DNA from 3 places in the Brevibacillus sp. HB1.1 genome. Region 2 is predicted to be linked to each of the others. Evidence: riboswitches for the same ligand, from Rfam matches in the RefSeq annotation. Region 2 holds a riboswitch; each other region holds the start of a gene.
The links. A riboswitch is a leader RNA that binds a small molecule or an ion and turns the genes downstream of it on or off. The one in region 2 is predicted to bind lysine.
Positions count from the first base shown of each region.

Region 1: it holds a riboswitch for lysine, as region 2 does, so the genes downstream of both, dapD (2,3,4,5-tetrahydropyridine-2,6-dicarboxylate N-acetyltransferase) here and HPY27_RS19620 (aspartate kinase) in region 2, are expected to answer to the same signal.
Region 3: it holds a riboswitch for lysine, as region 2 does, so the genes downstream of both, HPY27_RS14915 (amino acid permease) here and HPY27_RS19620 (aspartate kinase) in region 2, are expected to answer to the same signal.

Region 1 is NZ_JABMIV010000001.1:812,403-820,514, forward strand. Features, by position in the region: gene HPY27_RS03980 (DUF4912 domain-containing protein) at 1-287, opposite strand, end outside; gene HPY27_RS03985 (hypothetical protein) at 400-999, opposite strand; gene HPY27_RS30330 (hypothetical protein) at 1,163-1,297, shown strand; gene HPY27_RS03990 (N-acetyldiaminopimelate deacetylase) at 1,272-2,405, opposite strand; gene HPY27_RS03995 (aspartate aminotransferase family protein) at 2,409-3,623, opposite strand; gene dapD (2,3,4,5-tetrahydropyridine-2,6-dicarboxylate N-acetyltransferase) at 3,638-4,348, opposite strand; lysine riboswitch at 4,440-4,629, opposite strand; gene HPY27_RS04005 (flavodoxin) at 4,771-5,211, shown strand; gene HPY27_RS04010 (GNAT family N-acetyltransferase) at 5,280-5,828, shown strand; gene HPY27_RS04015 (EcsC family protein) at 5,803-6,657, opposite strand; gene HPY27_RS04020 (hypothetical protein) at 6,671-6,865, opposite strand; gene HPY27_RS04025 (hypothetical protein) at 6,926-8,112, opposite strand, start outside.
Region 2 is NZ_JABMIV010000007.1:298,747-306,858, reverse strand. Features, by position in the region: gene HPY27_RS19630 (succinate dehydrogenase cytochrome b558 subunit) at 1-450, opposite strand, end outside; gene HPY27_RS19625 (YslB family protein) at 880-1,332, shown strand; gene HPY27_RS19620 (aspartate kinase) at 1,382-2,623, opposite strand; lysine riboswitch at 2,854-3,041, opposite strand; gene uvrC (excinuclease ABC subunit UvrC) at 3,144-4,925, opposite strand; gene HPY27_RS19610 (DUF2164 domain-containing protein) at 4,964-5,215, opposite strand; gene HPY27_RS19605 (ABC transporter ATP-binding protein) at 5,341-6,054, opposite strand; gene HPY27_RS19600 (ABC transporter ATP-binding protein) at 6,056-6,817, opposite strand; gene HPY27_RS19595 (branched-chain amino acid ABC transporter permease) at 6,819-7,781, opposite strand; gene HPY27_RS19590 (branched-chain amino acid ABC transporter permease) at 7,796-8,112, opposite strand, start outside.
Region 3 is NZ_JABMIV010000005.1:40,929-49,040, forward strand. Features, by position in the region: gene HPY27_RS14880 (Lrp/AsnC family transcriptional regulator) at 1-280, shown strand, start outside; gene HPY27_RS14885 (aminotransferase) at 277-1,455, shown strand; gene HPY27_RS14890 (aminoglycoside phosphotransferase family protein) at 1,605-2,516, shown strand; gene HPY27_RS14895 (TolC family protein) at 2,588-3,643, opposite strand; gene HPY27_RS14900 (hypothetical protein) at 3,861-4,007, opposite strand; gene HPY27_RS14905 (hypothetical protein) at 4,000-4,191, opposite strand; gene HPY27_RS14910 (hypothetical protein) at 4,298-5,155, opposite strand; gene HPY27_RS14915 (amino acid permease) at 5,374-6,822, opposite strand; lysine riboswitch at 6,936-7,121, opposite strand; gene HPY27_RS14920 (DinB family protein) at 7,206-7,700, opposite strand; gene HPY27_RS14925 (CGNR zinc finger domain-containing protein) at 7,869-8,112, shown strand, end outside.

The DNA.
Region 1 (8,112 bases), on a different contig from region 2:
AATCCTTGCGTCACTCCGTACAATATCCATTCGGAAGAGAGGTGGTTGATATCAAAATCAGTGTAAAGGTCAGTGCCATCATTTCGGATCTCTTTGCGGTACGTCACATCAAAAAGGCGTAGGACAAAAGGTAGTTCAGCAAAAGGAATAGCAAACTTTCGCTCTATTTCTTGCTCGAACTCCTTCGTCATGCTCCACTCTGCCTGAATGGATTGCTCATCTTTCCAGGCAATGCGTATACTCGGGCCTTCTAGATCTGTGGACGATCGCGGGGGATTTGTCTCCATTCGCTCCCATCGTTCCTTTCTTTCATGTACTTGCTATTACCAAGTATATTGGCTTTTCCGTATATTATAGCACGGGGACATGCAAAGTGGAAACGCATCCAAGCCATAATTTTTAACGCCCAACTGTAAATGTATTTTCACCAACGGATACATAAGAAGTGAATTTCTCGGATTTCATTTGAACTTGTACTTTATAAGTGCCGTATGCTTCGAGTTTCGTAGATACAAAAGGCTCAGAAAAATAGAAGCTGTTTGCATTTTGTGTGGAGTATTTCCATTCCTTCCCTTTAGACACTTCTTTGCCGTCCGGTCCGATCAACACAAGTTGCATGCGCAAGTCTTTAGCTACAGGCGCGTCATCAACCTCTACGAACACGTTAAACGTACGAGGCACATTTTTGTCGCTGTATCCTTTGACAGGGTTGCTGAAAACGACATTTTTATTGCGGGTCTGCTGAATTCCTTCGACCACAATAATATTTACGTTTGGCTTAATCACTTGCAATTTGCCAGATTGCTGATCGTAATCGGCGAAACCACCGAGCTTGTTCACTATTGATTCTATCGATTCGGCCTTGGATGCTGGCATTTCACTCGCTACGGTTTCCGCACCGAAAAATACGCGCATTGCACCCTCTCCCACCGCAGTAGTGCTCCCTACCCCTGCTGCTACAGTCAACGCCAACAAGGCCGATAACCATGCTTTTTTCATGTCAATAATCCTCCTGTATGTGTGCGCGGCAGCGCTTGTTTTTCCGAAATTTCTTCTCTCTAGTTTATACGTTTGGAAAAGGAAATAGTTGTGCTGCCCTGATAAGTTTTTTCAACAATATCCACATTATCCACAAGCACAAAAACCTTAGGAAGAAAGACTTATGCACAGAGATGTTAGTAACTACTTCTTACTCTTGACGAAAATACGGCTGGGAATGACACAGAAAAAAGAGCGGCTATCCAGCCACTCTTTTTTGTTCCTGACACCTGCTACTCCTGTTGCGAAAGCCATGTAAAATACCGGGAGACCAGTCGAATGGCAACTTCGATCGCGTCTTCGTTCGGCTCAATTTTAGAATGATGCAAGCCGTACGGCGTTTGCACACCCAGCCAGAACAAAAAGCCAGGAATTTCTTTCAAAAAGTAACCGAAGTCTTCTCCGGTCATGGCTTCCTTGCAGGTGATAAGAGTTACTTCTTCACATTGTTCCTGTACCCATTGCATGAAGTCTGTCGTTAACTGCTCCTCGTTGTAAACCTGGCAGTAGCCAACCCCATAGTCAATCGTTGCCTGGCAATCGAAGCCTATTTCCACTCCCTTTACGAGAGATTCAATGCGGCTCTTGACGATTGCCATCGATTCCATCGAAAAGGTTCGGATGGTACCTTCTAGCCTGGACTTCTCTGCGATGATGTTCTGCTTCGTTCCGCTCTCCAGCTTGCCAATCGTTACGACAGCCGAATCCAATGGATCCATATTGCGCGAAATAATCGATTGAAGCTGTGTCACAAGATGGCTTCCTGCAACCACCATGTCATTCGCCTTGTGCGGGAAGGCTGCATGCCCCCCTTTGCCAACCAAATCAATGTACAACTCAGAAGTGTTGGCAAACAAAATTCCTGGCTTCGTCGCAATATGACCGACCGGATATTCTGGCGCGATATGCAGGGCAAAAATGCAGTCCGGTCGCCACCCCGCAAACTCTTCACTTTTCATCATCGGCTCCGCACCGCCAGGACCTTCTTCTGCCGGCTGGAAGAGGAACAGCAAATCATCTGCCATCGGATGCTCGGTAAAATGCGTCAGGAGGCCAAGAGCAATTGCCATATGCATGTCATGACCGCATGCATGCATGAATCCTTCATGAAGCGAGCGAAACGGATAGGACGTTTCCTCTACGATCGGCAGGCCATCCATATCCGTCCGCCAGGCAATTAATCGTTTTGGCCTTGTTCCTGCCAGCTTGACCAAAATGCCTGTCCGCCACGTTTTGATCTCGATTCGCTCCTGGGGCAGCTTTTTCAAATAATCCAGCAAGTATTGTTGTGTCTTCACTTCAGCGAAGCCTGGCTCCGGTATTTGGTGCAAGTCTCGGCGAATTTGTGTAAACAAGGAAGTCGTCATGGTCTACGCCTCCTTTTTCGTACCTGTTCTTGCTGTTAATTGGTCCTCAAACACAGCAAGAAAACGGTCCACATCGGCTTTTGTCAACGTCAGTGGCGGAAGCAGACGAACAATCGTTTTCTGCGTCACGTCAACGAGAATTCCTTCGTCAAGCAATGCTTGCTGCAAGTGGCTTACCTCTTCCGGGGTGGAAGAGAGCGGAATTCCAACCATCAAGCCTTTTCCGCGAAGGGATTGCAGCTGATCTGGAAGACGCGCTCGCAGCGCTTCCAAGCCCGACCACAGGTACGCAATCACTTCTTCTACGTGAGCGCTGAAGGCTGGATCAAGCAATTCATCCAACACGACATTCCCTAAGGCAGCAGACAGTGGCGATGGTGCAAAAGTCGTTCCGTGATCCCCCGGTTTGAACTGGTTCATCAGCCTTGGGCCAGCGATGACACCGCCGAGGGGAAGCCCTCCCCCTATGCCTTTGGCAAAAAGGATCAGGTCTGGCGTTACGCCTGCATGCTCATAAGCAAACAGCTTTCCTGTTCTGCCCATTCCTGTCTGGATCTCGTCCATGACAAAGAGCATGCCTTCATGTTCACAGATCGCAGCTACCTCTCGCAAGAACGCTTCCGTTAACGGCACGACACCGCCAGAACCCAAGACTGGCTCCATGAGGACCGCAGCGGGTCTTGCTTCCTGGCAAATCGCTCGCAATCCTTCCGTGTCTTCCACATCCAGTTCATAAACAGGAAAAGCCGGCTGAGGAAAGTCTTGATAGACGTGAGCCTGCCTCGTCAAACGCACTGCTCCGAGTGTTCGCCCGTGAAAACTGTTGCGTAAGACAACGATGCCTTCACGACCTGCTCCCTCGTTCTTCGTCCATTTGTGAATCAGCTTGATCGCAGACTCTGTAGCCTCTGCACCAGAGTTGGTGAAAAACACTTTTCCACTAATGCTGTTCGCAACCAAACGCTCGGACAAACGAATAGCTGGCTTATTTAAAAATACATTGGAAATATGCAAGAAGCGCTCTCCCTGCTCACGCAGAGCCTGTACAATGCGCGGATGAGAATGCCCCAGAACGTTTACCGCGAGTCCGGTAAACAAGTCGAGGTAGCTCTTTCCATTCGTATCGTACAAGTAATTTCCTTCGCCTTTTTCTATGGCAATCGGAAGTCTTTTGTAAGAGGAGACGATATATTGTTCATCGAGCGAACGCCAGTCCATGTGCACTCTCTCCCTTACAGCTGACGTAGCTCCTGCTTGATCTCTGTCTTGGAACGAGTTTTTTCATCGATTTGCTTGATCACACGTGCAGGCGTTCCCGCAACTACTACGTATGGAGGTACATCTTCAATCACGACAGCACCTGCTGCAACGACAGCACCTTTTCCTACGCGAACACCTTCCAGAATGACAGCATTTGCTCCGATGACAACATCGTCTTCGACAACAACTGGCTGTGCAGATGGTGGCTCGATAACGCCTGCGATAACCGATCCAGCGCCGATATGGCAGTTTTTCCCGATGGTTCCACGTCCACCTACAACAACATTCATGTCGATCATCGTACCTTCACCGATAACTGCGCCGATGTTAATGGAAGCACCCATCATGATGACCGCATTGTTACCGATTGTCACTTGGTCACGGATAATTGCGCCTGGCTCAATACGTGCTTGAATTCCTTTTGTATCCAGCAATGGAATAGCGGAGTTGCGGCGGTCGCTTTCTACCACATAATCTTCAATTTTGTCTGCGTTAGCAGCGAGCACTGGCTCAATCTCTTTCCACTCACCAAAAACAACACCAGTAGGACCAGTAATGAAGGCTTTGGAGCTCGCACCAAAGTCGATTCCCTCCAGGTTCCCTTTCACATATACCTTCACTGGTGTTTTCTTTTCGCTTTTTTGAATAAACGCGATAATTTCGTTGGCATCCATCATGTTCATGGTTACATCCTCCTCAAAATAACAGCATGGTAAATCAAAAAAAGCAATGAGTGCATTCGCTATCTCATTGCTCTTACTACTACAGAAGCAAATCATAAATAGCGCTCCACAAAAAGACTTTAGGTCCCTTGTGACAGGATGATCATTTTTCATGAGACACCCCAGCCTGTGCTACGTAGGGGCATAGCATAAGCTTCGGCGCTTTAGCCTTTCTTCCTTCTCCTGCCCCCTGGCAGATTGCGAAAAGACTTACTCTTCTTCGGCGCACCTCTATTTAGAGTACATTATTATAATTTTATTTAACTCTACCAAAATCAATGAAACGTGGCAATAAGAAAAAAGTTATTGACAACGATTCTCATTTTCATTATTTTTATTGATGAGAATGATACTCATTATCTGAATTGGAGGTTTTACGTTTTATGAGCATTTTGATGGTATACGCGAGCATGACAGGGAATACTCAGGAAATTGCTGAAGCAATTGCAGAAGGTATTCGTTCAACTGGTGCTGAGCTGGAGATAAAAGAAGTGATGGATGCGAACGCAAAAGAACTCGAAGCTTACGACGGAATCTTGCTTGGTGCCTACACATGGGGCGACGGTGAACTGCCAGACGAATGCCTGGATTTTTATGAGGAAATGGACAATATTGACCTCAGCGGGAAAAAGGTTGTTGCTTTTGGCTCTTGCGACTCCGCTTACGAGCATGTCGGTGCAGCTGTTGATATTTTGCTGAAAAAGGCGAGCGAGCGTGGTGCGGAAACTCCTCTGGAAGGTTTGAAAATCGAGCTTTCTCCTACTGCAAAAGAAGTGGAAACGTGCAAAGCATTTGGGGTGTCATTTGCAGAATTGCTCGGCTAATTGATGTTTCCCAAATACTCTGGCACATGCTATACTATCAATCCAACTTTTTAAGGAGGATTGATCTCATGTCACTACATACGGACGAGATTCTCTTACGGCCTCTCCAACAACAAGACGCAGCCGAGCTCCTAGAGCTTCGGCTGCGTAATCATGATTTTCTCCAACCCTTTGAACCGATCCGCCCCGCTTCATTTCTGACCCTCATAGGACAGCAAGAACAGATTTCACAAGCGCAGATTGATTTTGAACGTGGTACTGCCTATGCTTTCGGCGTATTCTCCCGAGAATCCGGAAAGATGATTGGACGTGTAGCGTTGTCGAATGTCGCACGTGGCGCATGGCAAAATGCGACGATTGGCTACTTTATGGATCAGGCGTGCAATGGCAAAGGTTATACGACATCAGCAGTAAATCTCGCCCTCCGCTTTGCTTTAACGGATGCTGGGCTGCACAGAGTACAAGCTGCTGTTATGCCTCGCAATCAAGCTTCCATTCGCGTCTTGGAAAAAAACCGTTTTCGCCAGGAAGGGCTTTCGTTACGCTATTTGCAAATTAACGGTGTATGGGAAGACCATCTCCTGTACGCTCTTACTGCTGAGGAGTGGGCTCAGTAATTTCCTCCCTCATTTCGCTCTCTCGTAGCCGCTCCAGGATACGCCGTTTGCGGTACAGCATCATCCCCGCTTCGGCGACATCCTGTACGGTTGAACGGTTCAAATACGCCCCGAACAAAACACCTGCAATCGGCACCATTTGAAACAATTTTTTCCACCCAAAGTTTTCTGTGTACGTTACCACGACTTCACGCCATCCTTGCAATTGAGCCATAACCTCTCTCTGCGCATTTGGATCATCAAAGCGGGAGAGCTCAGCGAGTATCGCTTTTTTCCCTACAATGTCTGATGAAGCAAACTGCAAGCATTTGACGACAAACAGCCGCTCTCTTTTCTCTTCAGGTCGATAGCCATAGGCAAGAGCCATCTCTTGTAATACTTTAAGGGATGTCCCCATCAATAAAGGGATATCGATCGCGAGGGTAAAAATCCCTCCGAAGCCAGTCGTGGCACCTTGTACCGTGGCAAAATTCGCACGTGAATCCTTTAACTCCATTGCGACATCATTCATGATCGTAAGCGGTACAGCGGCAATCTTTTCTTTGTCAACAACAGACGCCCCCTGTCCCTCTAACCGTTTGCCAAACCGCTTGTAAATCGGTTCATCCTGCACCAAATAAGTTCCACCTGTCTCAAGAAAGGCTGCCATTTCATCTACGGCTTTTCCCAGCTTCTCTTGAACGAATGCAGGCGTAATCCGATCCAACAGAACAAACGGAAGTCTGCCAAGCTTTTCCCAGAACCACAAGTCGTTCTGGTCTCTCTCCCAAGCCTCCACTTCACGTAATGCCGTAACCAATGACTCCCTAGACTCACTCAACCCCAACAACCTCCCTGGCTGCTCACTCAGATTCTCCTCGCCTCCACTGACATTGGTTGCGCAAGATGGACTTGATGTAGTCCTGCAACTCTTCTGACGTGGCGTGACAGACGAATTCTTTTTTATTTCTTACGATTCCCAGTTTTAAATGTTTCACTTCCTCTCCTTCGATTCGAAACCCGAACTTTTCCAAGATCGTCTTCTGCTCATTTGTCATTGGACTTCCTCCCCATGTAGTCGAAAACCCCCATGCCAAAAAGTGCAAGGGGGTCAATCGTTATTTCACTTCGATTGTGAATGCGATCGTTTCTTTTCGTTCATCAACGTCTGTTTTTTTGACTGATCTTTTTTGTCTTGTAACGAGTTGGCAAGTCTTGTTGCTAAGGATGTTGGTTATTTTGATCTCGTATTTGCCGGGCTTCTGCCGATTAATGTATTTGCTAATATCAAGTGATTCCAGTCCGTTTTCAGTGCCGTCATCTCGATTTGAAGGCTTAATGGTAGTGATTTCTTTTCCTTCGTAGGAGATCTCGATCCGGTTTTCTGAAGATATCGTAGCACTGCTGTGCTCTTGTCTAGCACCAATGGCGTTCTCTCCATATATCCACTCATACTTGGGCATATGGTAAGAGGAAGCCTTCCTACTCTCTCTAATTTTCTTCGTCCCAGTCCGCTCTGCATACGTGGAGATGAGTTGTAGGTTTTCCAATTCAGCAAGATCGCTATCAGATTCCACAGTCACAATATCTCCATCTCGATATTCCTTGCCCTCTTTTCCTCTCATGAGCATTGGGGCTTGTGGTGGAGCTATACCTGAATCACCTGAATCACAACTTTGGGACGCTGGGATTGGTGGCGTGTCCTCAATGACCTGTATGTAACCACACCATGACTTGGCAGGGTCTCTTTTGCTGTAATAGTTTACCTTGTAACGCCCTGGCTTATAGCCAGACAGTAACAAGCCTGTATGATCCCAATTCAATTTATCACTATCGACCACGACGTTATCGACTGCCCATACGCCTGGTCCTTCATCGTCATCAGCTTCACTACCGAATTCGATATGCTCTGCTGCTGTAGTCAGCCATATCACATGTACCGGGTTTTGATAGAGCCTCACTGTATTGTCTGATGAATACACGTTTGCTTTCTCGACCATGAGTGTAGATTTTTCGTTTGGTTGCATCAACACATCCAACGTGACATCTCCGCTTGTGGGACCACAAGCATTCGGTGCACCTGGAATTTGTATGTGAATCGTAGTCGACGTAGAGCTACCCCATAAGGAATCCGTTTTGTTTTCCTTGGAATCTGGCTCAAAAGTGACAGAAATCGTCATACCCGCCAGCATTTTCGGGATATCAACTTCAAAATGTTGCGCATTTGTCAACGTTTGTCCAGTTCCGTTCACCGACCATCGACCTAGGTATGCCGAATACAAAGAAATCTTACCTGGTGGCTCCG
Region 2 (8,112 bases):
AATAATCCCGATTGTGTAGAATACGATCATTGCAGGACTGCTCAAAATGTTTGCCATCATGTCATAATCCACGTGTGCACCCAGTGCTTTTTGGATACGAGTTTCCCAAACGTGCCAAACAATAAAAATGAGGGTAATGACTCCTGTAACGCGTTGCCACAAGAACATTTGATTTCGGAAGTAACCGAAGTTCCCTACGTTATGCTTCGCTTGGAACGCGATGTAGAGACCGTAAACAGCGTGAAACAGGATCGGGAGGTAGATCAAGGCAAATTCAAGTACTAACAGAAATGGAAGGCTTTCAATGAAGCCTACGGCCTGGTTGAAAGCTTCAGGCCCACGAGTCGCTTGATAGTTGGCTGTCAAGTGGAACACGAGGAAGAGCCCGATCGGAAACAAACCAAGAAGTGAGTGTAGCTTGTGACTGAGAAAGCTATGGCCTTTCGCCATACAATGGTCCCCCTTTCAATGTATGTAACTCTCAATTCTGTGAAAAACGTCAAGCGTCACCGCAAGCAGTCCAAAACGGTTTTCGGCCGTTTTGATAGACCTTTCCCCAATATCCTAACCCATTGCCTCACCCATTAGACATAGCAAAACCGCCACGATCATTTTATGAAGAGCGTCTTGACGCTGTTCACAAAAAGACTGCGTTCGCTAGATCACATGAATTTGTCGGAATGTGTCAAAATTCGAGAAAAAGTTGGGCAAAACTTTGACCAAATCCAATTGTACTCTTGTCGACACATAGCGTCAAGACAATCAATGTACTAAATACATTGATAGAATAACTTTGTTTAGTCCAGCTATTTTTTCTATTAAGATGTCATGAATGCGAGTCCCTCCTCATAATCTAGTACAGACAGGAGGGAAGCACATATGAAAGAGAAGGATCAGCTTGCAGCACTGTTGCCGCCAGAGACCATTCCCTATGCGGAACGAATGAATATGCCCTATCTTGGCTATCATCTTCTACGCGAAACGCTGACTAGCACCCTGCTAGGCGATAGTGAAAACCATATTCTCTATTGGATTGGAAAAAATATGGGCCGCCAAATCCCCATTCAATCTGCAACAGGCCCGATTATGCCTTTTATTCGGCTCGGATTAGGCCAGCTCGACGTCGTGGAGGAGTCCGGGCAAACTATTGTCTATTCGCTTACTCATTCCATTTTTAGCTACCAGTCTATCGAAAGACTAGGATGCAGTCTTTCTTTTGAGGCTGGGATCATTGCTGGTATGATTGAGCAATGGAAAGAAAGAGAAGCGTTCAGCAAAATCGAAATGGAAAGCTCCTCTGACATACGTATATCTGTACAAGTGGCGTCATGAAGAAAATGCCCCCTCTACCTATAACAAAGGGAGAGGGAGCATCCATGTTTTATACTCCGTGCACGACCGCAGTTTCCTCGACATCCAGACCATATGCCGAATGAAGACTGCGAACAGCCAGCTCCGTCAAGGCTGCTGGAATGACGCAAGAAACCTTGATATCAGACGTAGATACCATTTTAATAGAAATTTCTTTTTCTGCCAGGACACGGAACATTTCGGCAGCTACCCCTGGATTATTGATCATGCCTGAGCCAACAATCGATACCTTAGTCAAGCCTTCCTCGAAATCGACTTTTTCAAAGCCAAGCTCGTTTTTGTTTCTGTCCAGCGTATCCAGTGCTTTTTTCAGGTCATCCGCTGCAATTGTAAAAGAAATATTCGTAACAGACGCATCATAAGAGCTTTGGATAATGATATCGACGTTCACCTGATTGTCCGCCAGCGTATTGAACAGACGGGAGAGCGTCCCGACCTTGGCAGGCATGCCGACAACCGTGATTTTGGCTACATCTTCATCGTGTGCAACTCCACTTACTACTCTTCCTGTTTCCATGTTGGCAACCTCCTCAACGTACGTACCATCTTCGGCAGTAAAGCTGGAGCGGACGACCAGCCTTACCTTGTATTTTTTCGCAGCCTCTACTGACCTTGGATGAAGAACCCCTGCACCGAGGTTCGCCAACTCCAGCATCTCATCATACGAGATCGTATCCAGCTTGCTCGCAGCTGGAACCACTCGCGGATCAGCTGTATACACCCCGGACACGTCTGTAAAGATTTCGCATTTCTCAGCGTTCAAGCTCGCTGCGAGTGTAACCGCAGATGTATCCGATCCACCGCGGCCGAGCGTCGTAATTTCACCTTCGTCACTGATCCCTTGGAATCCTGCCACGATCACCACACGACCACGGCCGAGCTCGGATTGAATCCGCTCTGGATCAATCTGCTTGATCCGTGCTCTTCCGTGAATCGCCTCCGTGGTGATTCCAGCCTGCCAGCCCGTAAGAGAAATGGCGTCGTAGCCTTTTGTATGCAAGGCCATCGACAAAAGCGCGATCGATACCTGCTCCCCCGTGGTCAGCAGCATATCCATTTCACGCTCGGATGGGTATGCGCTAATCTGCTTGGCCATATCTACCAACACGTCAGTAGATTTGCCCATTGCAGAAACAACGACTACCACATCATGCCCTTCCTCTTTGTAGCTGACAATTCGATCCGCAACTCGTAAAATTCGCTCAATGGTACCTACAGAGGTGCCTCCATATTTCTGCACGATCAACCCCATGCGGCTTCTCTCCCTTTTTCTCATATCCAATATTGGTATTTATCTCGTATCGTATGGTTTTTCACTATTCTCTCTATAAGGAAAAATCTTGCATTTTATTTTACAAAAAAGGCACCGACAAGGAATAAGACCTGCCGCTGCCTACTGTTTCGACATACCGGTTCCTCCCTCCCAATACACGCGGACAACGAAGATTGACAGTCATCACCATCAAAACTCACATTGACACACCGTGAGATAGCTCTCCATCTGACAATTGGTCATTGTGCAGATGACAGTCCTGCATTTGTTCAACGCAGACCCAGCATGGAGAAAAGCGGGTTTCCCTCCACACTTCGGCGAATTCCCCTTTCCCGTCCCCTTCACAGATTCCCGATCTCAGGGTGGTACTCTTGGTTTTCGCGCCTCTACCTCACTCCATAATGGAAGTGAGGCTAACTATTCTGTTTGAATCGGATTATATCATGAGTCTAAAAATGGATCAATTCCTTTTTAGAGGTTGTTCAAAAAGTTACATGTGCTATGTGTCCAGCTTGCGCAGATGCCCGATGATTTCTTTTGCCAGCTTGTCACCGATCCCTAATTGGCGGAAGTCTTCAACGGTCGCCTCTCGCATTTTTTTCAACGAGCCAAAATGAGAGAACAACAGCTTGCGTCGCTTCTCACCGATACCCGGGATCTCATCTAACTGCGAGGAGAGCATCGTTTTTGTCCGGGATTGTCTGTGGAATGTAATAACAAAACGGTGGACTTCATCTTGGATGCGCTGCAACAAATAAAACTCATAGCTATCACGTCTAAGATTCACAGGCTCTGGCGGATCTCCGTACATGAGCTGAGCGGTACGGTGCTTCTCGTCCTTCGCAAGTCCACAGACGGGAATATAGAGACCCAGCTCGTTTTCCAGCACGTCCATAGCCGCACTGATTTGGCCTTTTCCACCATCGATCACTATCAGGTCAGGCATCGGCTGGTTTTCTTTCAGCAGGCGTGAGTAACGACGGCGAACCACTTCGCGCATGGAGCCGTAATCATCTGGCCCCTCGACGGTTTTGATCTTGAATTTGCGGTATTCCTTTTTGTCAGGGCGACCATCTGTAAACACAATCATTGCAGACACAGGCTCTGTTCCCTGAATGTTGGAGTTGTCAAACGCTTCAATTCGATGAGGAACCGGAATCCCTAAAATGTGACCAAGATTGTGTACCGCTTGGACTGTACGAGCATCGTCCTTGGACATCAGCGCGAACTTCTCCTGCAAAGCAATACGGGCGTTCTCGGAAGCCATCTTCACGAGCTCATGCTTTTTGCCTCTTTTCGGAGCATGGACTTTGATGCCCAGCCACTCACCCAAAAGCTCCGGTTCACTCTCTTGCGGGAGCAAAATTTCTTTTGGTAGCGCATTTTGTTTATCGTAGTAGAACTGGCTCACATAAGACATAAAGTCCTCGGTTTCGCTTCCATAGTATGGAAAAGAAGTTGTCTGACGCTCGATCATCTTCCCTTTTCGCATGTAGAACACCTGAATGCACATCCAGCCTTTTTCCACAGCAAATCCGATAATGTCGCGGTCTACCGTATCCGTGAACGTGATCTTCTGCTTCTCCATCACCGCTTCGATGCTCTTGATCTGATCGCGATATTCCTTGGCTCGTTCGAACTCCATGTTTTCAGCGGCTTGCAGCATTTTTTCCGTGAGAGTTTGCTTCATTTCCTCGTGGCCACCATCGAGGAACCGGCTGATTTCATCCACCAAACGCTGATTTTCCTCTGCCGATACCTCGTACACACAGGGCGCTAAACATTGTCCCAAATGGTAGTAAAGACAAACCTGCTTGGGCATATTGCGGCACTTGCGCAACGGATAGAGGCGATCCAGCAGCTTCTTCACCTCGGAGGCATCTCCGGCATTCGGATACGGACCGAAATACTTGGCTTTATCTTTTAATACCTTACGGGTAATCTCCAGGCGTGGCTGCGCCTCATTCGTAATTTTGATGTACGGATACGTCTTGTCGTCGCGGAGCATGACATTGTAACGCGGATCGTGCTCCTTGATCAGGTTGCACTCGAGGATGAGCGCCTCAATCGCGGAGGATACCACAATGTACTCAAAGTCCACGATTTCACTGACCAACAGCTGCGTCTTCCCGTTATGACTGCCTGTAAAATAAGAGCGGACGCGGTTTTTCAGTACCTTGGCTTTTCCTACGTAAATGATTTCCCCGCTCGCATTTTTCATCAGGTAGCAGCCTGGCTTATCTGGCAGGACGGCCAGCTTATCTTTTAAGGAGCTGTTCATGGCTGCTCCCTCCTCTTTGCTCTATATCTGCCATGCATCTATTTGTTCTTGTGAATTGGTTTTTCCAATACATACAGTTCATCTTCTAAGGAACTCATCCGTTCCATCAGCAGCTTGCGGCTGTCTTGCACCCCTTGATTGTAATAGAAGGGGCCGAGCTCTTTTGAGAAAAAGGCAATCAACTCTTCCGTCTCCAAATTGCCGAGTGTCTCCGACCGTTCTTCTTTAAAATAGCGTTGTACTTGATGAACAAGATATTCCATTTGCTCTCTCGTCAATTTGGCTGGCATCGTATCCGGCTTCCTTCCCTATTTCGCATCATAAGAGAATATACGTTCTATCCTTTATAGTACCATGGAATGATGACGAAAAAAACTGCCGCCTCATTCCATGGCGACAGTTTTTTACAGGCAGACTAGTGCTTGCGACCACCCAAATATGCTTCTTTTACACGCTCGTCGTTTAACAACGCTTCTCCTGTGCCGTCCAACACGATTTGCCCTGCCTCCAGTACATACCCGTAATCAGCGATTTTGAGGGCTTGTTTGACATTTTGCTCCACGATGAGGACGGTTGTACCTTCCGCATTGATTTCTTTGATCACCTTGAAAATGTCCGACACCACGATGGGAGCCAAGCCCATCGACGGCTCGTCCAAAAGCAGCAGCTTCGGTCGAGACATCAATGCGCGAGCAATGGCTAGCATTTGCTGTTGACCGCCAGACATCGTCCCTCCCAATTGGGAAAGCCGTTCCTTCAGGATGGGGAACCAGGTCATCATCTTTTCCATGTCGTCCTTGATGCCTTGTGCATCGTTGCGCTGGAATGCGCCCATTTCCAGGTTTTCCAGCACGGTCATCTTCCCGAGGATCGCACGCCCTTCTGGTACCAACGCCAATCCGGCTTTTACGATCTGATGGGGTCTCGAACCCTCTATGCGTTGACCACAAAACGTAATCGTCCCTGCTTCAGGCTTCAGTTGACCTGCAATCGTACGCATGGTTGTGGTTTTTCCCGCTCCGTTCGCCCCGATCAGCGAGACGATTTTTCCCTCAGGCACTTCCAGCGTTATCCCACGAATTGCCTTGATTTGACCGTAGGAGGTCGTCAAGTTTTGTATATTCAGCATCTTATTCGTCCTCCTTGCCGAGGTAAGCTTCAATCACATCTGGATTGTTTTGTACCTCTGCCGGGGTGCCGTCAGCAATTTTGACCCCAAAGTTGATACATACAACCTTTTCACACAGGTTCATGACCAATCCCATATCGTGTTCGACCAACAGGACAGTCGTCCCGTCATCGCGAATTTTTTTGACCAGCTCCATGAGCGCTTTTGTCTCGGTCTCGATCATTCCCGCAGCAGGCTCGTCCAAAAGCAAAAGCTTTGGCTCAGTAGCCAGTGCCCGCGCAATCTCCAGACGCCGTTGTTGACCGTAAGCCAATGTATCCGAGCGAACATCAGCAATGTCAGACAAGCCCACGAATTCGAGGAGCTCCTCTGCTTTTTTGGTAACAGCCTTTTCTTCCGCACGTTGTCCGGGGGTTTTCAAAAGGGAAGCCCAGAAGCCCGCCTTCATGCGCGAATGACATCCTACCTTCACATTGTCCAGCGCACTCATGTGACCGAAGAGGCGAATATTTTGGAACGTCCTTGCAATCCCCATTTCGGTAATTTTGTTAGGCGCCACCCCATTTAGCTTTTGTCCGGCAAAAGAAAAGGTGCCCGTAGTTGGTTCGAATATGCCCGTTGCCATATTGAAAATGGTCGTTTTGCCCGCACCATTCGGACCAATCAAGCCGACAATTTCGCCCTCTCCGACCGTAAAAGAAACGTCACGAAGAGCGGTGATGCCGCCAAAGCTTTTTCCTACGTTCGCAAGTTCCAGCAACATCTTATACTCCCCCCTTCGCTTCCTTGTCCGATGGCTTGCCCCGACGACGCTTGAACAGCTTTTGGAACGTATCGGCACCAATCAAGCCATGCGGACGGAACGCCATTACACCGACCATGATCAAACCGTACATGAGCATTTTGTACTCGGCCAAACCACGTAGTACCTCCGGCAGTGCTGTCAAAACCAAGGCACCAAACAGCGGCCCCCATACCACTTCGCTGCCGCCGATCACGGCATAAGACAGAATCTCTACGACTTTATGATAGTTAAAATCATCTGGCGTAATGGTCGTCGTAATGTGGGCGAACAATCCTCCACATACACCAGCCAAAATGGAACCGATCACAAAAGCAAGCATCTTATAATAGTTGACTTGCAATCCCATCGCTCGTGCCGCCGTTTCGTCTGCTTTGATCGCTTCAAAAGCTCGCCCGAGACGAGAACGGTTCAGACGCAGCGTCAGGAAAAGAACGAAGGCAAACAGGAGCAGCATAAACACAAAGGTCGATAATGACTTCATTTGCATGACCGAAATGCCAAAGGTTTGCGCTTTTAACCCCATTGCTTTTTCAAAATCGTATAAGTAATTGCCAATCGATTGAAGTCCGGTCAGTCCGAGGGCGCCATTTGTAATTTCCATATTGAGAAAAATAACGCGGATCACTTCACCAAAGCCAAGCGTAGCAATGGCCAGGTACAAGCCGTGGAGCTTCAATGTCGGAGCACCGATCAACAGTGCAATTAGCCCTGCCGCAAGTCCCCCGATTATGATGGCGATAAACAGAGGCATGTCCGCTTGCTTTGTCAAAATACTCGCCGTAAAAGCACCAATGCTCATAAAGCCCGCATGTCCCAAAGAAAGCTGGCCTGTCGAGAGTGTAATGTAAATACTGATCGCCAAAATACTGTTTAACAAGATAAAAGTCAGTACCTGTAAGTTATATGGATTGAGAATGTCCATTGTCTGCACCTCCCTTACGCTTTGCGTCCAAATAGTCCTTCCGGCTTCAAGAGCAAAATGAGAATGATCAAGCCAAAAGCAACCGCATCTCGATACGACGAGTCTCCGTATGCGACGGTAAACACCTCGATAATCCCGAGCAATACGCCGCACACCATGGCCCCAGGAATGCTGCCTACCCCGCCTAAAATCAAAACAGCCAAACCTTTGAAGCCAAGCGTCATCCCCATCGTCGGAATGAGAGCAGAGTACGCCATCCCGATCAATATGCCGGCGACACCTCCCAGTGCCGACGCAAGCATGACGGTCACGACAATGACCATATTCGTGT
Region 3 (8,112 bases), on a different contig from region 2:
CACGCCGAAGCGCGATGTTGGTTTTGATGAAGTGGCGGAGCGAATCTGCCGTTTCCCAGAAGTGAAGGCTGTTTACTTGATGTCTGGTGCAAGCTATGACTTGTCGATTATTTTGGAAGGCAAAACGATGAAAGAGGTAGCTACTTTTGTTTCGCAAAAGCTGTCCACTCTCGATTCAGTTGTCTCAACAGCTACACACTTTATTTTGAAACGTTACAAGCACGATGGTATTGAGCTGGAAGATCGTGACGAAGATCACAGGATGGTGGTTACGCCGTGAGTACACAAGTCAAAGTCAAAAACCGTTTATCCAATACAGTTCAGTCATTGAAGCCATCAGGCATTCGCCGCTTTTTCGATTTGGCAGCATCGATGGAGGGAGTCATTTCCTTGGGCGTAGGGGAGCCTGATTTCGTCACTCCTTGGCGCATGAGAGAAGCTTCGATTTCTTCTCTGGAGCGTGGACATACAGCTTATACATCCAATGCAGGTATGCTGCCATTGCGCGTGGAAATTCAGAAATACTTGGAAGAACGTTTCTCTGTCAGCTATCATCCAGAGACAGAAATTCTCGTGACGGTTGGTGCCAGCGAAGCGATTGATATCGCACTGCGTGCCATTCTTGATCCGGGTGATGAAGTATTGGTCGTGGAGCCTTGCTATGTCTCTTATGAACCAGTCATTCGCTTGGCTGGCGGGGTGCCGGTTTTCCTGAAAACTACGATGGAAAACGAGTTCAAGCTGACACCGCAAGAGCTGGAGACGCACATCACCGCGCGTACAAAAGCAATCATTTTCTGCTATCCAAATAACCCGACTGGGGGGACCATGACGGCTGAAGAGTGGAAAACACTTTTGCCGATCATTGAAAAGCACGACCTTATGGTGATCTCCGATGAGATTTATGCAGAGCTTACTTACGGTCGAATGCACGATAGTATCGCGGCTCTGCCAGGGATGAAAGATCGGACGATCCTGATCTCCGGTTTTTCCAAAGCGTTCGCGATGACCGGCTGGCGTCTGGGATATGTTTGCGCGTCGCCTGATTTGCTCGCAGGCATGCTGAAAATCCACCAGTACACCATGCTGTGTGCACCGACGATGGCTCAGATGGCTGCATTGGAAGCCCTGCGTCATGGACGCTCTGATATGGAACGAATGATTGAGAGCTACCGTCAGCGCCGCAATTATGTGGTAGATGGATTCCGTCAAATCGGATTGACTTGCCACGAGCCGGACGGAGCATTCTACGCATTCCCGTCTGTAGCTTCTACAGGTTTCAGTTCTTCTGAGTTTGCGGAGAAGCTGCTGATGGAGGAAAAGGTAGCTGTTGTACCTGGAGACGTGTTCGGCGAAAGCGGACAGGGGCATATCCGTTGTTCTTATGCAACATCGATGGAGCAATTGAAAAAGGCGCTGGAACGTATGGAGCGCTTGATGGGACGGCTGTCCTAACATTTTCCGGGAAATAAAGGGGGGCGGCTTTCAAGCTGCTCCCTTTTTTATGAGTAGTTGTTGGGGGGAAGAAGCGGCTGTGGTAGGGGAACAGCTTGAAAGCTGGGGCAAGAGGATGTTTTGCAAGTAGTTCGAGGAGGGGGTTCCTAATGATTTCATTGCCAACCCAATTTACCCAAACAATTATGGGCATACATAAAGAAGCGGGACGTCTTTGGCTGGATTCCTTTCATGAGCTGATTGCCGAATGCAAAGCACGTTGGTCTTTAAAAGTGCTTGAGCCGTTTCCGCTCTCTTATAACTTTGTCGCACCTGTTGTGTTGCAGGATGGGAGAAACGCAGTGCTGAAGCTGGGCGTGCCTGGACTGGACTGGCAGAGAGAGCTGACGGCGATTCGGGCTTTTGCGGGGCGGGGGATGGTGCAGCTACTCGATGCTGACGAGGAAAAAGAGATCATGCTTTTGGAGCGCATCATGCCAGGGGAGACACTGGACAAGCTGAGCAGCGAAGAAGAACGAATTCAATGCTTGGCGGACGTGATTAAAAGGATGCATACCCCCGTTTCGAACGCTGGCAAGCTTGCGTCTACGTTTCCAACGATAGCGGACTGGGCTGTGGGACTGGAAAAGATTCGTCCACATTTCCAAGGGGGGACAGGACCGATTCCCGAGCAAATGGTGGAGCGAGCCATGCAATGGTACAAAAAGCTTCTCTCCACACAAAAAGAACAGTGCCTGCTGCATGGGGATCTGCATCATGAAAATATTTTGCGCGCAGAAAGAGAGCCGTGGTTGGCAATTGATCCAAAGGGGCTGATCGGGGAGACGGAGTATGAGGTGATTCCGTTTTTGCTGAACCATTTGCCAGAGGATGGGGTAGAAGAAGTAATGAAACAGCGGGTCGATGGACTGATGAAGGCGCTGTCTTTGCAAAAAGAGAGAGTGTTGGCGTGGGCGTATTGCCATAGTGTGCTATCGGCTTGGTGGTTTATAGAGGATTTTGGTGTAGACAGTGGTCGTCTGGTGATGCCGGGAGTTTTTGAGAGGCTAATAAATGAGTAAAGGCTTCACCCTGTGGGATGAAGCCTCCTATATTTTAAATGAATATATAAGATCCTTCGTGATACGAAATATTAATAACCAGTCGACTGATTCAAGGTGGTAGCAGCGAGATTGTATTGATAAACCGATTCGATTGCTTTTGCTTCGGAGTCAAACAGGTTTGCTTCGTCTTCCATCAGTTCTTTCATCGATGCTTTTCCTAATCTATATTGATCGATTGTTGCCTGATAGCGCTCCAATGCGGTTTCTTTCTTTGTTGTACTTTCCTCTAATGCCTTTTTCGCTGTCAGTACCTTCGTATAGTTGTCACTTACTTCTTGACCGATTTTCTTTTGTGTTTTTTGTTTTTGCAGTTCCGCTTTTTTGTGCTCATTTTTTGCGATTGTACCTTTATGTGTGCTGAGTGCGGAATACTCTGCTGTGTAATCAATTCTTACTTGGGCAAAGTCTATTTCTGCTTGTGCTTTGATCATTTCAGGACGATTTTCATAAGCTTTTGCTTGCAATTGCTCTAAGGAAAGCAACTCGTGTTGGGTCAGATCAGTAGCGATCATTTTCCATTGTCTGTCCGCTTTTTCATTCAATAAATCGTTGAGTTTGGCCAATGCTTGCTTGTAGCTGGTTTCAAGGGCAGCAAGATTTTTGTGAGCTTCTGTTTCTTGGGAGTCCAACCAGTACTGTCTTTGCAAGCTTTTCTTCTGCGATTTGATTTTGGCGTCTAATGATTGGACTTCGAAGAATGCTTTTTGCACTTGCAATTGAATGGTGTTTTTTTGCGTATTCAGGGCGACTTCATCGACAACCACTTCTTTGACTGCTTTGGCAGCGTCTTCGAATTTCTTTTTTGCATCAGCCAGTGACATGATGTCGGCTTTTTTGATTTCTGCTTTTTCTCTCAATGTGATGGATGTTTCGTGCTTCGTAATATCTAAGTCAAGCCGAAGCACCTCCAGATCAACGCTGTTCTTTATTGCCTGTTCGACTGCGAAATCTAGCGACAAAGGGGAAACATCCGTCTGTTCAGCAGTGGCCACGAGTGGTGCGGCCAGAGCCATATGGGCGCCACCTGTGAGGAGAGAAGTGACTAATGTTGTGCTGTAAATGTGTTTGAAGAGCCTGGATTTCATGGGGCAACCTCCTGATCATATATACAAGAATCTGATAACGATTCTCATTATCAAATCCATGAAAAGTATATATTTCCAATAGAGTTTCGTCAATAAGAAAATGTTTTTTCACCATGTTCTTGATCAGAAATCCAAAAGAATCCCCTTCAGGAAACAGGCAAAGTGAGTATCTGCCTGTTTCCCCAAAGGGGATTTGTTCATCGTGACGGGAAAAGAACTATTCTTTGTCCCTGTTTTCTTTTTTTGCCGCAGCCGACTTGTCAGTTTGGTCCAATGTCCCTTCCTTTGCTGTAAGGGAATAACCATGCATATTGCTTCCGTTATAACCCATGTCCGGTTTTTCCTTTGAGCTGCGATCAGTCATTTGCTTCCCCCTTATTTTGTCCAGTGGGTGTAGAGTCTTGCTGCACATACGGATTGTCGACGTCATTTGGTTCCTTGTCTAGATTGGTACGGATTGCGATTATGGGGCTAGTAGGAGGTTGAGCGATCAGTCTGTCATCCAGTTGTTTGAAATCAGGCAGGTCGTTTTCGAGATTGTCATACATGTTCGTCCCCTCCTTTACGGGTTAGTATGTCCATCAACTACACCAAAAAAAGAGCCCCAGTCCCAGGGAAGTTCGGGAGGAGGCTGTGACCATCATCTTTGTGTAGTTAACTTGTTTTCTTGGTCAAGATCTTCATAAAAGAGGCAAGATTCGTTTGAAGCAATGGTGTGAAGGTAGAAAAGGAAGCATTTTCAGCGAGCGTATTCATTCGACGAACAAATTCAGTGTCGTCCTTTGTATTTACATTCTCAAAGCGGTTAGTGATTTTCGTATTTTTTAAATCGGAAAGAAGCGTAGCTTGTTCGTTCCGGTATTGAGAGATCCAGTCTGGTCGATGTTGCAGCTTTTTGACGAATTGAATCAGCATGCTTACTTTCTCTGTTTGATTGGTAGCCGCATGCATTTTTTTGTAGGCTTCCGGGTCATACCGCTCCATCAGCTTGGACGGGTTAACATAGTCGCTCGGCGCCCCATGTGGTTTTTGCGGAAGCTCTACGTAGCTGACACTGCCGGTTGCAGGGTCAACCTTTCGTGTTTTGGCAACGCCAGCGAGCAAATGGAGGGTATCCAAAAATTCAGCAGCATTTTCATCAGCCATGTATTGGTCTGCCAAATATTTGCCTTGGGTTAGACCGACTTCTACCAAAGCAGCTCTTTCTTCATCGGTGTAGGTGGATGGGGAGTTGAAAAAGTTTTGCTCCAGGATGTGGTCAAAGGCTTTGCGAGCCTCGGGTGGTTTATCTGCAAAAATTTTATCCAAACGCTCATTAATCTCTGTGTTAAAGAAAAATTGGACACTGTGATGCTCGATGACATCAGCAGGGAGCTCTCGTGCCTTGTGAGAACGAAGGTCTACTGTATCGTGCTCGGGCAATGCTAGACGAGTTCCTGTCACCATTTTGGGTGCAAGTTGGTTAGTTGAAAGCTGGGGGGTTAGGTAGCGGGTATTCGATTGGATGTACATGTTCTACTCTCCTCACATGGATTCATGTTCAGTCGTGATGGCAGGAGATCTGGTTACCTTATATCAGATGACTGGCATGAGTTGTGAGAACGGAAGGAAACCGATCTCAATGGCTTCTTGTCTATACTATCGGCTATTTTGGGGCAGTTTTTAATATGCCGGCAACCATGAAAAAGGACTTCCGTTATCTGAACGGAAGTCCGTACTTATTTCTTCGATTATTTCGTGTGCTCATCCATGCTGAAGTCTACTTGTTCAAGAGGGACGAGCTCGGTCTTTTTGGTAATTTTATAAGCGAGCCAAACGATTAAGAAGAGTGGCAGGCCAATGTAAGAGACCAGGACGCCATACCAGTCAACCGTTCCACCCATGAATGCGGAGTAGTTTTGTCCAATAATAACGATACAGCAAATGATGAAGGCAAAAATCGGTCCAAACGGGAACCACTTTGCCCGATAAGGCAATTCGCTTAAGTCACGACCCTGAGCGATAAACGCTTTACGGAAACGGTAGTGACTAATGGCAATGCCCAGCCAAGCGATGAAACCTGACATACCGGAAGCATTCAGAAGCCAGACGTACACTTCGCCTTCCCCAAACAGAGAGGACAGAAAAGCAAGGGCGCCGATGAGCGCAGTCAAGATCAAGGCATTGATCGGTACGCCGTTACTTGTTACTTTTGCGAACCATTTTGGTGCGTTTCCTTCTTTCGCCAAGTTCCACAGCATGCGTGTAGAGGCGTACATGCCAGAGTTTCCAGCAGACAATACAGACGTAAGAATAACGGCATTCATGACGGATGCTGCAAAAGCAAATCCGGCATTTTCAAAAACAATCGTAAACGGACTGATCGCAATATCCGTAAGGTCGCCACTGATCAGATTTGGATTATCGTATGGAACCAACAACCCGATGATCAAAATAGCGAGGATATAGAAGAGTAGGATGCGCCAAAAAATTTGACGGATGGCCTTCGGAATGTTGCGGGCAGGGTCTTCGCTCTCCCCAGCTGCGACACCAACGAGCTCTGTCCCTTGGAAAGAGAATCCGGCAATCATAAAGACACCGAGCAGGGCCATGAAGCCGCCATTGAATGGCGCGTCGCCTTTGGTGAAGTTTTGGAGGCCGACTGCTTGGCCGCCCATAATGCCAAAAATCATCAACACACCAACGATAATAAAGACGATCACCGTTACTACTTTAATCAAGGCGAACCAATATTCAGATTCTCCATAGGCTTTCACAGACAGGAGATTCAAGGCAAACAGCAATCCGAGGAACAAAGCGCTCCACAATATCGCTGGGGTATCCGGGAACCAATATTTCATAATGAGTGCGGAAGCTGACAGCTCGACGGCAATGGTAATGGCCCAGTTGTACCAGTAGTTCCAGCCGAGAGCAAAGCCGAGAGATGGATCGACGAACCGTGTGGCATACGTCGAAAACGAACCAGAAACAGGCATGAAGGCCGCCATTTCCCCCAAGCTGGTCATTAAAAAGTAAACCATGATACTAATGGCGAGATAGGCAACTAAAGCTCCACCAGGTCCGGCGGAATGAATCGAGCCTCCGCTCGCGAGAAACAATCCCGTCCCAATCGAGCCGCCGATGGCGATCATCGTCAGGTGTCGGGCTTTTAAACCACGTTGCAATTGATTTTGTGACATAAGCTACTTGCACGACCTTTCTTGATTTTTGAGAAGGAAGGTCGGAAACGAAAAAACCGCCATAGCCAAAAAAATGGCATAGGGCGGTATCATCCAATCCCCACCAAGCCTTCACTGAAGATAGCTCACCACGCTTGCTTGGCATGCAAACGTGACAGTTCTGCCCCTTTCGAGTACAGCCCCAACCCAATCGCACAGAGACGCGATATGAGCTTCGGCGGATTTTCCTTACCTGGAGTCATTGATTTTCTCTGAATCTCGTACAGGATGATATAAAAGCCGCGACCTCTATCCTCACCGTGAAAGATGAGGATAACATGTATGAAATTATGTGATTTATCAACTATAATGGATTGTTTATGATTAATCAATGTGAAATTTTGTTATTCAAATGAGCGTCTGGCAGGCCAAGAGCCTTGTAACTTGCGAATTTGGACAATTTGTCCCGTATGAAACGCATCATGCAGGACCAGACTCATCACGGTTTGGTAAATGGGCGTATAAGTAGCCGTCTGGTTTAAATCCTCATCCGTCAGCAAGGAAAGCTTTTCATGAATGTGGCGATGGACGCTTTCCATGCGCAAGAGGGTAGCTTGCCAAGCGTCTTCGTCATCCGGACCGCCGGACGGGATGAAGGTATCATCGTTCGTCTCAGCCGAGCTAGGAAATTCAGTGCCCAATAGACAATGCAACAGGCGTTCTTTGTAATAAAGAAGGTGGCTGATGTTTTCCCAGATCGTGTTGGCTGCTTCTCCCACAGGGCGCCAGCTGGCCTCGGCTGCTGATACTCCGGAAAGCGCTTCTTTTAAGGGTGGATACCAGTCTTCCTTGTCATACGTACATTCCCATCCATGCAAAAGCAAATCCTTCCGATTCATACGCTTCCTCCTCGTCTGTGAAACAGATTGATGAAACGCTATAATAGCAGTAAGAAATGAAAATGTAACCAGTTAATTTGATTACGATAGTTACAAAAAGATATTACCATATTCTGTATAGTCATACAAGAGAGAAAAATGTAGGGTTTCGTCAGGAGAGATAATAACATGGACTGGCTTTGTATCGATTTTTTAAATAGTGATTGGCGGGATTGGCGTGGTTCTGGTCGTGCGGAAAATCGTTTGGAGAACCAGGAATGGCTGTCATCCTTTTTGCAAACATACAAGCTAACCGCTCCGCTTCCGATAAATGAGGAGTGTGCCGCTTCCCTTTTGCAGCTGCGCGAACGTTTGAGACGTATGCTGGAAGCTGTTGTCCGTGGAGACCGAATCCAAGAGGACGACCTTGCGG